Regions from separate parts of the Arthrobacter sp. D1-17 genome, predicted to be linked through region 2. Evidence: riboswitches for the same ligand, from Rfam matches in the RefSeq annotation. Region 2 holds a riboswitch; each other region holds the start of a gene.
What was found. Region 2 has a riboswitch for thiamine pyrophosphate ahead of thiC (phosphomethylpyrimidine synthase ThiC). Riboswitches for the same ligand answer to the same signal wherever they lie in the genome.
Positions count from the first base shown of each region.

Region 1 (4,274 bases), 1.4 Mb from region 2:
TGCCGCTGCCTGCGGGACCCGCGTTTACTCTGTGGACGCCGGGGTGGTGCGGGCAGTGGGATGGCATCAGTGGGGCGGCGGCAACCGAGTGGAAGTCGACCATGGCAACGGCCTGATCACCACTTACAACCACCTTGAGGGCATCGGGGTCGGGAAGGGCGAGTCGGTGCAGGCCGGGGACGTCATCGCCAAAGTCGGGACCACGGGCGCTTCAACGGGATGCCACCTTCACTTCGAAACGATCCTGAACGGCAGCCACACGGACCCTGAGGAGTGGACTCTGGTGCCGCTCGATCCGGCGGATCCTGCTGCTGCCGTGACGATGACCGACTACCGGAAGCCCGGGACGGCGAAGGACACGCCTGCCTGGGCCGTCCCGGCGGCGGAAGCCCACAACCATGAGGTGAACCACGCTGAGCGTAAGCCGTCACGGTCCAAGACCGCCAAGGCTCCTTCGCGTTCCAACGCCCGCGTCTCCAATGCCGCTGCTTCTCCGGCAAAGAAAGCCGTGGCACTTTCAAAGAAGGCAGTGGCACCTGCGAAGACTGTGGCACCTGCGAAGAGTGTGGCGGCCGCCAGGCCTGTTGCGCCCGTGAAGCCGGCTGTGCCGGCAAGGACGGCGGCTCCTGCCCCACGGCCTACGCCTTCCCCTGCTCCGTTGCCGGTGAAGACCGCCGCTCCGGCTCCACGGCCCACGCCTTCCCCTGCTCCGTCGCCCGCGAAGACGGCCACTCCGGCGCCTGCTGCGGCCCCGAAGCCCACCTCTTCGCCCACCTCTTCGCCCAGTGCTGCGCCGACGTCCGCGCCGGTTTCAGTTCCCGTTCCTGCCCGGAACGTGACACAGGAGCAAGCTACGGAACCTGACGCGGCAGCAACGGCGGCGCCTGCTGCCGGTTAAGCTGCGGCGGCCTCTAGCCACCGACTAACGGCGGTGGCTAGGGCATTGCGGATATAACGACGGTGCCTAGACGATGTCCTGGGTTTTGGCGAAGCGGGTGATTGCGCGCTGCGTGCCGCGGTTGGTCAGAACCTGGATGACGGCGCTGACTGAGGCTGAAACCAAGGCGAAGGTCAGGGCTGAGCGCAATGTCGTGGGAACGTCGTCCTTGCCGCCCTTCGGAGGCTTGCGGCCTGTGGTTTTTTCCCAGACGGCGTCCACGGCCCTAGTGCCGGCGTATCCGGCGAGCAGACTGATGCCGGTGCCAAGCAGCTTGATGAAAAAACTCATTCCGAAACCCCTTGCGACGTGACTACTGGTTCGTCCCTAGCCTAGCCGCATGGACCCGAGGATTTCCCGCAGGGCCCGCACCACCAGGTCGTGGTCCGCCTTCTGCGGCAGCCCCGAGACCGTCACGGTCGCCACGGCCCCCACGCCCTGCACATAGACGGGAAAGGAGCCCCCGTGGGCCGCGTACGTGGTCTGGTCGAACCACGCGTTGTCCTCAATGCGGCCTCCGCCCACCCTGCCGCGCAGGCCAACCAGCAGGGACGGTTCCTCATACCGTGCCGCCGTGCGCCGTTTGGCCTTGACCCAATGCCCGTTATCCGGGGTGGCACCTTCCAGGGCAGCATGAAAAAGCATCTGCTCGCCCTTGGAGATGTCGATGGCGATGGGCAGGCGGCCGTCCTTTCCGAGCTCAACCAGCAGAAGGCCCAGGCTGAGGGCGTCATCTTTGCTGAACCGGGGGAACTGGAGTTCCGAGATCTGCGATTCAATCTCTGAGATCAGCGACTCAAGCGCCCCCGCCGGCTGTTCGTCGGCGGCGTCGGGATCAAATAGGGCCGGAGTTCCGGAGTCCTCTGCGGTCATTGCCCCAATGTACTCCGTGGCTATTGCCATGTACTCCCTGCCTATCGCCCGGATTGTGACGCCGCCGCCGGGTTGACGGTCAATCATCGGTGTAAACTGGACCAGCCAACAAGGGCACATTCATTACGACAGGGGAGCGCCGCCGTCGGGCATCACTGGCATGTCCAGAGAGCCGCAGGTGGGCGCTGAGAGTGCGGACAACCGCAGACCCTCGAACCTGATCCGGCTAGTACCGGCGCAAGGGAGTCGAGTTCTCAAAGTGTCCGGCAGCAGGCACCCTAAGCCAGCAGCCGGGGAGCGCTTTCCCCTCCTGATCCTCAGGAGGACCATCATGACAACAGCAACAGCTAAGAAGTCCGGCAACACCTGGCGCGTGGCCGACATCGTGGTGGCGGCGCTGATCGCCGTCGCCGGTGGTGTGATTTTCTGGGCTTGGTCCCAGGGCGCCAACCTCATCTCTGCACCGCTGAACGCGGTCTACCCGCCCCTGACCGGCCTGTACGCCGGCGGCTGGATGATTCCGGCGGTGCTGGGCATGCTCATCATCCGCAAGCCCGGCGCTGCGCTGTTCTGCGAATCCGTGGCCGCCACCGGTGAGCTGATCATGGGCTCGCAGTACGGCACCACGGTGCTGATCTCAGGCCTGCTGCAGGGCCTGGGTGCGGAGCTCGTGTTCGCCGCGTTCCGGTACAAGAAGTTCAACCTGCCCGTCTCGCTGCTGGCCGGCGCCGGCGCCGGGCTGTTCTGCGGCCTGAACGATTCGTTCGCCCCGTGGGGTTGGAACATCGCCTACGCGGCCGGGGACAAGCTGGCGTACATCATCTTTACCGCCGTCTCCGGTGCCATCATTGCCGGCGCGCTGTCCTGGATCGCCACCCGCGGCCTGGCCAGGACCGGCGTGCTGAGCTCCTTCCCCTCCCGCAAGGCAGCCACGGAGCCCGTGTTTAACTGATGCCCGCACAGCAGGACGCCGGCGTCCGCCCGGCCGCGGTTACCGCCCGCGGCTGGGGTTGGCGCCACGCCGGACGCACCAAACCTGCAGTCAACGCCCTCGACCTGGATATCCGGCCGGGGGAGCGGGTGCTGCTGCTGGGGCCCTCAGGCGCCGGCAAATCCACGCTGCTCCACGCGCTTGCCGGGGTGCTTGGCGACAGCACCGCCGACGACAGCGGCACGGCGGCGGGCGACGACGCGGACGAAAGCGGCAGCCTCCTGATCGACGGCGAACCTCCCCGCGCCCAGCGCGGCCGTGCCGGCCTCATGCAGCAGGACCCGGAGACGCAGGTGGTTCTCTCCCGCCTCGGCGACGATGTCGCCTTTGGTGCCGAAAACCTCTCGGTGCCCCGGGAACGGATCTGGCCCCGGGTGCACGAGGCGTTGGACGACGTCGGACTCGGACATTTCCCGCTGGACCATCCGACGTCGGTCCTGTCCGGCGGGCAGAAACAGCGCCTCGCGCTGGCCGGCATCCTGGCGATGCGCCCCGGGCTCATTTTGCTGGACGAGCCCACGGCCAACCTTGACCCTGCCGGAGTCCTGGAGGTCCGGGACGCCGTGGCCCGCTGCCTCGACAAGACCGGCGCCACGCTGGTGGTCGTGGAGCACCGGGTTGCCGTGTGGAAGGACCTCGTGGACCGGATCGTTGTGCTGCAGCCGGGCAGTGACACGCAACCGGCGGTGCTCATTGACGGGGCCCCGAACCAGGTCCTCCAGCAGGCCCGCACGATGCTGATCCGCGCGGGCGTCTGGGTTCCCGGTTACGTTCCACCCACCCGCGAACGGTCGCTGACCGGGCAAGCCGGCAGCGAGGGGGGTCTTGCGCCAGGCCAGCTGCTACTCGCCGCTGAGAGACTTGCCGTCTCAAGGGAACGGCCCCGCCGGCGCGGCTTCACATCCCTTCCGCCGGTTCCGGTGCAGCGCGACGTCACGGCACAGGTCCGCGCGGGGGAAGCCCTCACCATCACCGGGCCAAACGGCGCCGGCAAATCGACGTTCGCTCTGACCCTGGCCGGGCTGATTCCGCCTGTCGAGGGCAGGGTGTCCGCGACCCTGGAGCTAAGCGGCGGAGCCGGCATCGACCCGTACAAGTGGCGGGCCGAGCACCTGATCGCCAGGATCGGCACGGTCTTCCAGGAACCCGAGCACCAGTTCGTCACCGGCAGGGTACTGGACGAACTGCAGTTCGGCCCCCGGCACCTGGGACACGGCGAGGAGCGCGTGGACGAGCTGCTGGAGCGGCTTCGCCTCACCGGCCTCGTGGATGCCAACCCCTACACACTCTCCGGCGGCGAGAAGCGCAGGCTCTCCGTGGCCACCGTTCTGGCCGCCCATCCGCAGGTCCTGGTGCTCGACGAGCCGACCTTCGGCCAGGACGCCAACACCTGGGCCGAACTCGCCTCCTTCCTGTCCGAACTGCTCGATGCCGGAATCGCCGTCGTGTCGGTGACGCACGACCAGGAATTCA
Region 1 covers NZ_CP096382.1:292,028-296,301, forward strand. The annotation lists gene M1E01_RS01310 (peptidoglycan DD-metalloendopeptidase family protein) at 1-898, shown strand, start outside; gene M1E01_RS01315 (DUF4235 domain-containing protein) at 965-1,228, opposite strand; gene M1E01_RS01320 (heme-degrading domain-containing protein) at 1,265-1,810, opposite strand; TPP riboswitch at 1,931-2,072, shown strand; gene M1E01_RS01325 (ECF transporter S component) at 2,142-2,762, shown strand; gene M1E01_RS01330 (ABC transporter ATP-binding protein) at 2,762-4,274, shown strand, end outside.
Region 1: linked by a shared signal. The riboswitch ahead of M1E01_RS01325 (ECF transporter S component) and the one ahead of thiC (phosphomethylpyrimidine synthase ThiC) in region 2 are both predicted to bind thiamine pyrophosphate.

Region 2 (4,274 bases):
CAGGCTTCACGGGGGCGATCCCAGTAGAGCTCAATGCCGTTACCCTCCGGGTCGGTGAAGTAGAACGCTTCACTGACAAGGTGGTCAGCGCTGCCGGCGAAGAGCTGCGGATCGTACTGCGCCGCGGTGGCGATGGTGGCTGCCAGTGCGGCCTGGTGGTCAAAGAGAAGGGCGGTGTGGAAGAGGCCGGCTTCGCCCCTGCCCGGGATGTTCAGCCCCGGCGCCGGGGAGAGATGCACCAGGGGCGTGCTGAGCCGGCCGAGGTAGAGGCCGCCGTCCTGCTCGGCCACCACATCAAGGCCTAGTGCCCGCTGGTAGTAATCGGTCATGAGCTTCATATCCCCGACCTTGAGCATGACGGTGCCCATGGTGAGGTCGGCAGGAAGAAGGTCGTGGCTGCTGGCTGCTGGTGTCATGTGAATGCTCCCGGACTCACTGGCCACCGGATTTCGATGGTCCCTATACCTCTAAATTACTTGAAGCTTCAATTTATTCCTAACGAACCACTCTTCCTCGCAGCACCACGGCCCTCAGCTCCCTGACGGTCTCAGGCACGGACCGCGGATCCTCCGAGCACACCACCACATCCGCGCTTGCACCTTCGGCAACACCGTCGGCGCGCAGCCAACGGCGCGCTGCCCAGCACGCCGCATCCAGTGCTGCAGACGCAGGAAGGCCGGCACGGTGGAGGGCAAGGATTTCGTCCGCGATCCTGCCGTGCCGGATCACACTGCCGGCGTCGGTGCCTGCGTAAATCTGCACGCCGGACTCGTACGCCTCCCGGACGCGTTCGTTGCGGCGTTCCCACAGTGCCCGCATGTGGGCGGCGTAGCGCGGAAACTTGGACTCCGCCCGGGAGGCGATATCCGGAAAGGTAGCGATGTTGACCAGGGTCGGCACTATCGGCACTCCCTGCTCCACAAAGCGGGGAATGTGCCGCGGCAGCAGTCCGGTGGCATGTTCGATGCAGTCGATTCCGGCATTCAGCATGTCGTCAAGGGTGTCTTCGCCGAAGCAGTGCGCCGTAACCCTTGCGCCCTCATCATGCGCAGCGCGGACAGCGTCCCGGACAGCCCGGGCCGGAAAGGAGGGTGCAAGGTCGCCGATCCCGCGGTCAATCCAGTCCCCCACAAGCTTGACCCAGCCGTCTCCGGAACGCGCCTGCTTTCGCACCGCCTCAACAAGGCCCTCCGGTTCAACCTCCACTGCGAAGTCCCTCAGGTACCGGCGTACCCGCGCGATGTGCCGTCCGGCACGGATAATCCGCGGCGCTTCCGGAGTTTGCTGCAGCCAGCGGGTGTCGCTTACCACTCCGGCGTCCCGCACCAGCAGCGTGCCGGCGTCCCGGTCGGTCAGGGCCTGCGCATAGGCGACGTCGTCATCCACCGCCCCTGCAGGGCCCAGGCCGATGTGGCAGTGCGCGTCCACGAAGCCGGGCAGCACCCACCCGTCCAGAACCAGGTCCGGGCTGCGGTGCGGACGGTGGAAGGTCAGTGTGCCGTCCACAGCCCACAGCCCCGTCCGTTCCCGGTCCGGGCCCGTGAGCACCGTCCCGGTGAATTCGATGATGTGCGACATGGCTCCAGCCTAATCCGGCTGCCCTGTGGTAGCTTCGTTTACGACCACACGGGTGCCCCTGCAGGGGCTGAGATCGGGCTGACGCAGCCTGCGACCGTTGAACCTGTCCGGGTAATGCCGGCGAAGGAAGTGAGCCTTAAATGAGCACCCAGAAATCACAGCTGAGCCCTATCCAAAATCACGCTGCCAAAAACCGTGCTGCCAAAAATGATGCGCCCCGGAAGGACGCTGCCAACGATGAAGGCCCCGTGACACAGTCGCTGAAGTCGCACTCCCTGGCCTACATCGAAGGGGATGGCCTGCGCGTTCCCGTAACTGAAATTGCCCTGGATCCGTCGCCCAACGGGGAGCGGAACGAACCGCTGCGGGTCTACCGTACCGCTGGCCCAGGCAGCGATCCCGTGGTGGGCCTCCCACCGTTCCGAGCGGCATGGATTGAAGCCCGCGGCGACACCGAGCCCTACAGCGGGCGGCAACGGAACCTGCTCGACGACGGCCGGTCCGCCGTACGCCGCGGCGCCGCCTCCGCCGAGTGGAAGGGAGCGCAGCCGGTGCCCCGCCGCGCCGTCGGCGGCAAGACGGTGACCCAGATGCACTACGCACGGCAGGGCGTCATCACCCCTGAAATGCGGTTCGTGGCGCTGCGTGAAAACTGCGACGTCGAACTGGTGCGCAGCGAGCTGGCGGCGGGCCGCGCAATCATCCCCAACAACATCAACCACCCCGAGTCCGAGCCCATGATCATCGGCAAGGCGTTCCTGGTGAAAATCAACGCCAACATCGGCAACTCGGCAGTAACGAGCTCCATTGCCGAGGAGGTTGACAAGCTGCAGTGGGCGACCCAGTGGGGCGCGGACACGGTCATGGACCTCTCCACGGGCGATGACATCCACACCACGCGCGAATGGCTGATCCGGAACTCCCCTGTTCCGATTGGCACCGTTCCGATCTACCAGGCGCTGGAAAAGGTCAACGGCGAGGCCAACGCGCTGACCTGGGACATTTTCCGGGACACCGTGATCGAACAGTGCGAGCAGGGAGTGGACTACATGACCATCCACGCCGGCGTCCTGCTGCGCTACGTGCCTCTGACGGCAAACCGCGTGACCGGCATCGTCTCCCGCGGCGGGTCCATCATGGCCGGATGGTGCCTGGCACACCATCAGGAGAACTTCCTCTACACGCACTTCGACGAGCTGTGTGAAATTTTCGCGAAGTACGACGTCGCCTTTTCGCTGGGGGACGGCCTGCGGCCCGGCGCCACCGCCGACGCCAACGACGCCGCCCAGTTCGCCGAGCTCGACACCCTTGCTGAGCTGACGCAGCGTGCGTGGGAATACGACGTCCAGGTCATGGTTGAGGGTCCGGGACACATCCCTTTCCATCTGGTGCGGGAGAACGTGGAGCGCCAGCAGGAGCTGTGCAAGGGCGCCCCCTTCTACACCCTCGGCCCGCTCGTGACGGATGTGGCACCGGGCTACGACCACATCACCTCTGCCATCGGCGCGACGGAGATCGCCCGGTACGGCACGGCGATGCTTTGCTATGTGACGCCGAAGGAACACCTCGGCCTGCCGAACAAGGACGACGTGAAGACCGGCGTGATCACCTACAAGATCGCTGCCCACGCCGCAGACCTCGCCAAGGGCCACCCGGGAGCGAATGAGCGCGATGACGCACTGTCCAAGGCCCGCTTCGAGTTCCGCTGGCGTGACCAGTTCGCCCTGTCCCTTGACCCCGTCACGGCCGAGGCCTTCCATGATGAAACGCTGCCGGCCGAACCAGCCAAGACCGCCCACTTCTGTTCCATGTGCGGGCCCAAGTTCTGCTCCATGCGCATCAGCCAGGACATCCGCAACGAGTACGGGTCCGCGGAGGCGCAGGCCGCACTGGCGGAGATGGCCGAAGGGATGCGCGAGAAGAGCCAGGAGTTCCTGGCTGCCGGCGGAAAAGTCTACCTGCCCGAGCTGACGCTCCCCGAGTCAGCCCGCCGGTAGCGATGGTTTCGGGCCTTCGTGCGGCAGGCGTTGGGGGCCGGCCGGACGAAGGCCCGAATTTGAGCACGAGGCCCCGAGCGCAGCGGGTCAGGAGGCGCAGCGGGCCCAGGCGCAACGGGTCAGGAGGCCTGCAGCTGCTGTCCGCGGCTGACCTCGGCAATGAATGACCTGATCAGACGGTCGCCTTCGGCAGAGTCCTGGGGCCGGTGGCCGCCCGGGGCGATGCGGTGCAGTGCTCCGGTTTCCTGAAGGTACCCGGCGATCTCCTCGTACAGCGGCTCCCACCCGCCCGTGAGGACGAGGGTAGGTACGCCGGGAACAATCTCCAGCGGCGCCTGCCAGGGAGGTGCCTGCAGCCGCAGCCTCCTGGCAGCCCGCTTCGCCTCCGGCGTGCTGGGTCCGGGCGCCTCGGCGGCGAAGGCCCTCCGCACGAATTCCCGCTCATAGTCGTCATCGCCGAGCTGGTGGCGGATATCGAACAGTGGCTCCATGAGCGCCCGGTGTGCGGCAGTGGCCGGCAGTTCAGCGGTCAGCGACAGGCATGCCGGCTCCACCAGCGTCAGCGAGAACACAAGGTCGGGCCGTTCCACCGCAGCCATCATCGCTGCTATCGCACCCTGGGAGTGGGCAACGATGTGGCCGCCGGCAGCGCCCCGCCCGTCGTCGCCCAGGGAGCGCAGCACAATGCGGGCGTCTTCG
Region 2 covers NZ_CP096382.1:1,704,429-1,708,702, reverse strand. The annotation lists gene M1E01_RS07935 (VOC family protein) at 1-416, opposite strand, end outside; gene M1E01_RS07930 (amidohydrolase family protein) at 496-1,578, opposite strand; TPP riboswitch at 1,617-1,724, shown strand; gene thiC (phosphomethylpyrimidine synthase ThiC) at 1,719-3,575, shown strand; gene M1E01_RS07920 (alpha/beta fold hydrolase) at 3,695-4,274, opposite strand, start outside.

Region 3 (4,274 bases), 330 kb from region 2:
TCCGTCCGCAGCGCACTCAGGGCCTCCGCCAGGGCGTTGGTCTGTTCGTGGACGCTGGGAGAGAGACGATGATGTGGCACGAAAATCAGGTTAGTCGGATTTCCGCGGTTAGTCTTGGATTATGGGCACAACCTCGACTGGCACTGCTCGGTATGACCGTTTCGTGGCCGACCTGTACGGCGTCATGGCATATGGTGAGCTTTCCGCTTTCGAGCGGCTTTCGTCGGACGCCCGCTATTCTCCTACGCTTCACGACCGCGCCGTGCTTGGCCGCATCGCGGTCATCGAGTTCCAGCACTACGAGCTGGTCAGCGCAAAGCTGGCTGAGATGGGAGTGGACGTCGAGGACGCGATGCTCCCGTTCCAGGCCGCCGTGGACCATTTCCATGAACGAACCCGGCCCGCTGACTGGTACGAGTCGCTAATGAAGGCCTACGTCGTCGATACCGTCTCGGCAGACTTTTACCAGGCAGTAGCCCGGTATGTGGATCCGGGGAGCCGTGACCTGATTGCCCAGGTCCAAGCAACCGAGGAAGCAACAATAGTCCTCCGCGAACGTCTGCGCGGGGCCCTTGCGGATGATCCGCGGCTCGCCTCCAGACTCGCGCTGTGGGGACGGCGGCTACTGGGCGAAGCCCTGACCCAGGCGCAGCGGGTGGGGTACGAACACGCGTTCCTGCCCGATTTGATCGCGGCCGCGGACAGCGGAGCTGACGATGCCTCAGTCCGGGAGGCAGTGCGCGCGCTGACCGCGGAACTTGCCGAAAACCACTCGAAGCGCATGGTGGAGCTGGGACTGAGCAGCTGACGTTGTGTCTCCTTTGTGCGCCCTGAGCAGTGGCCGGGGCTCCCGCGCGTAATGCGCCCTAGGCCCTGACGGCGCCGGAGGCCCTGGGTGCGGCTCCCGCGGCACCAGCCGCTCCGGCGTCGAGGGCGGCAATGAGTTGTGCCGCGGCAGCCGCCGGGTCCGGGGCCTCGGTGATGGCCCTGACCACGACGATGCGCTCGGCGCCCGCCGCCACCACCTGTTCCACGTTGCTGAGATCGATCCCGCCGATAGCGAACCACGGAAGCCGCCGGCCGCTTTCGCCACGGGCCCTGTGGGCAGCCTCGGCGGCATAACGCACGAGGTCAAGTCCGACGGCGGTCCTTCCGGGTTTCGTGGGGGTTGCCCACACGGGGCCGACGCAGAAGTAGTCGAGGCCTTCCGGCGCCTGCGCTGTGGCGATGGCGTCATCAATTTGGTCGGGGGAGTGGGTGGAGAGACCGATTGCCGGAGAACCGGGCAGCACCTGCCGGGCCGCGCGCAGGGGCAGGTCCTTCTGTCCGATGTGGAACACGGGAGCGCCGGCCAAGGCGGCGATGTCGGCCCGGTCGTTGACGGCCCAGAGCCGGCCGTGCCGTCCGGCGATCTCGCGGAGAACCTCGAGGAGCTCCAGTTCCTCGGCTGCCTCAATAGTCTTGTCCCTGAGCTGAATGATATCCACGCCGCCGGAGAAGGCGGCGTTGACGAAGTCTGCGAAGTCGCCGCGGTCCTTGCGGGCGTCCGTGCAAAGGTACAGGCGGGCGGAATCGGTGAGTTCATGCGCGGTCATGGCAACCAGCCTAGTTCCTCTAAACTGGGTCCGTACCGCGGGAGCCCGCTGCAGCTGTCATAAACGGCGCAGGGCTGAGAGGGCGTCAGAGCCGACCGCTTGACCTGATCCGGTTAGTACCGGCGTAGGGAAGGAATTGCATGAAGCCTGGAACCGGTGGCGCATCTGCCATTGACCTCACGTCCGGCGATGCCAGGACATCTGCCGCTGGCAGCCCGTACGCCACTAAACCTTTGCACAGCATCGAACCTCTGCACGCCGACGTCGCCGTCATTGGCGGCGGTGTGATCGGCCACGGGATAGCCTGGGAGGCCAAACGCTCAGGACGCTCGGTGGTCCTCATCGATGAGGCGCCCGGAACCGGTGCCAGCTGGGCAGCAGCGGGCATGCTCGCCCCTGTGAGCGAACTGCATTACCAGGAGGAGGAACTCCTCGAGCTCATGCTCGAATCCTCCGCGCTGTGGCCTGGCTTCGTAGCGACGCTCGATGCCATGCGGCCAGACCCCCTCAAGCCAGACCATGGCAGGGAGGACACAGGCTACCTTGCGTCACCCACCATTGCGGTCGGCGTCGACCAGGCTGACCGGCGCACCCTGATGGATCTTCGCCAGGTGCAGCAGGCGCATGGCCTGATCGTCGAACCGCTGACCATCCGCGCAGCCCGGCTGCGTGAACCGCTGCTAAGCCCAGGCATTTCCTGTGCCCTGGAGATTCCGACGGACCACCAGGTTGATCCGCGAAAACTCGTAAAGAGCTGCGCAACTGCGCTGTCCCGCCACTCTCCCGGTGCGCGGACTGCCGTGGCCGGCGCGGAAAGCGGCTATGCGGTACGGGACAACGCCGTGGCATTGCTGTGGGACGCGGGGCGGGTCAGCGGTGTCCGGCTTGCTGGCGGCGGCACGGTGCTGGCCGCGGAAACCGTGGTAGCCAATGGTCTCGCGGCTGCGTCGCTGGACGGTCTTCCGGAGAACCTGAATCTTCCCCTCCGGCCGGTGTACGGCGATATTCTCCGGCTGCGGGTCCCGGACCGGCTCCGTCCCTTGCTGACGGCAACAGTGCGGGGCATCGTGCGAGGAGTTCCGGTCTATCTGGTTCCGCGGCAGGACGGGACAGTCGTTGTCGGCGCCACCCAGCGTGAAGACGGGCAGGGTGCTCCCAGCGCGGGAGGGGTCTACCAGCTGCTCAGGGACGCGCAGGCCCTTGTGCCGGCGATCGCGGAGCTGGAACTTCTCGAGGCAACCGCCCGGGCTCGTCCGGGCACGCCGGACAACGCGCCGCTGCTGGGCCGCGTCCCCGCAGCGAAGGAGAGCGGGTACGGAGCGGCAGACTGCGAATCCGGAACGGCGGACCGCGGGCTTGGAGCGCACGTTCCGGGGCTCATCATCGCTACCGGCTTTTTCCGGCACGGGGTCCTGCTGACGCCTGCCGCGGCCGTCATCTGCCGAGAGCTGATGGACGGTGTAGAGGACAGCCGCTGGGGCGCCTTCAGTCCCGGCCGGTTCCCGGCCGGGCAATCGGAGCTGTTGGCCGCTGCCGCACAAGGCACTGCGCCCCCTGGCCCGGCTGTATCAGGCCCAGCCGCATCAAACCCAGTCACATTTGACCGAACCAAGGAATCCGCATGAACATCACATTGAACGGCAAACCCCACGCCGTGGGGACAGAAGCCTCCGTGACGACGCTCGTCAGCCAGATCACGGGGCGGGAACTTGCCTCAGACGGGCAGGCCGCGGACGGCCAGCGTCTGGGTGTTGCGGTGGCGCGCAATTCCGAGGTGGTGCCCCGCAGCCAGTGGCACAGCACGGCGCTCACCGAGGGCGATGACATCGAGCTCGTTACTGCAGTTCAGGGAGGATGAGGACGATGACTGAAACAACTGCGCTTCCGGCCGTGCCCGGAACAGACAGTGACCCCCTGGTTATCGACGGAGTGGAATTGAGTTCCCGGCTCATCATGGGCACAGGCGGAGCGCCCAGCCTGGACGGCCTCGGTGCGGCGCTGCTGGCCTCCGGCACGGAACTGACCACGGTCGCCATGCGACGCTATTCGCCCGCCGAAACGGGTTCCCTGTTCCAGCTGCTCTTGGATAACAACATCCGGGTCCTGCCGAATACAGCCGGCTGCTTCACTGCCAGGGACGCGGTCATGACGGCGGAGCTGGCCCGTGAGGCGTTGGAGACGGACTGGGTGAAACTGGAAGTCATTGCCGATGAGCACACTCTCCTGCCTGACGCGGTGGAACTCGTCGATGCCACCGAGCAGCTCGTCAACCGGGGGTTCAAAGTCTTCGCGTACACCAACGACGATCCGGTTCTGGCGCTGCGTCTGGAGAACCTCGGAGCCACCGCCGTCATGCCGCTCGGCGCTCCGATCGGGACCGGATTGGGAATCCTCAACCCGCACAACATCGAGCTGATCGTGTCCCGTGCCTCTGTGCCTGTGGTGCTGGACGCGGGCATCGGCACCGCCTCGGACGCCGCCTTGGCCATGGAACTGGGCTGTGACGCCGTGCTGCTGGCGACGGCCGTGACCCGGGCACAGAACCCTGCGCTCATGGGCCAAGCCTTCAAACACGCTGTTATCGCCGGTAGGCTGGCGAAAGCGGCCGGGCGGATTCCGCGCCGCGAGCATGCGCTGGCGTCTTCTGCGATGGAAGGCCGGGCCGAATTCCTCTAGGGC
Region 3 covers NZ_CP096382.1:1,375,856-1,380,129, forward strand. The annotation lists gene M1E01_RS06460 (RNB domain-containing ribonuclease) at 1-80, opposite strand, end outside; gene M1E01_RS06465 (ferritin-like fold-containing protein) at 122-808, shown strand; gene thiE (thiamine phosphate synthase) at 867-1,595, opposite strand; TPP riboswitch at 1,623-1,744, shown strand; gene M1E01_RS06475 (FAD-dependent oxidoreductase) at 1,736-3,220, shown strand; gene thiS (sulfur carrier protein ThiS) at 3,217-3,453, shown strand; gene M1E01_RS06485 (thiazole synthase) at 3,459-4,271, shown strand.
Region 3: linked by a shared signal. The riboswitch ahead of M1E01_RS06475 (FAD-dependent oxidoreductase) and the one ahead of thiC (phosphomethylpyrimidine synthase ThiC) in region 2 are both predicted to bind thiamine pyrophosphate.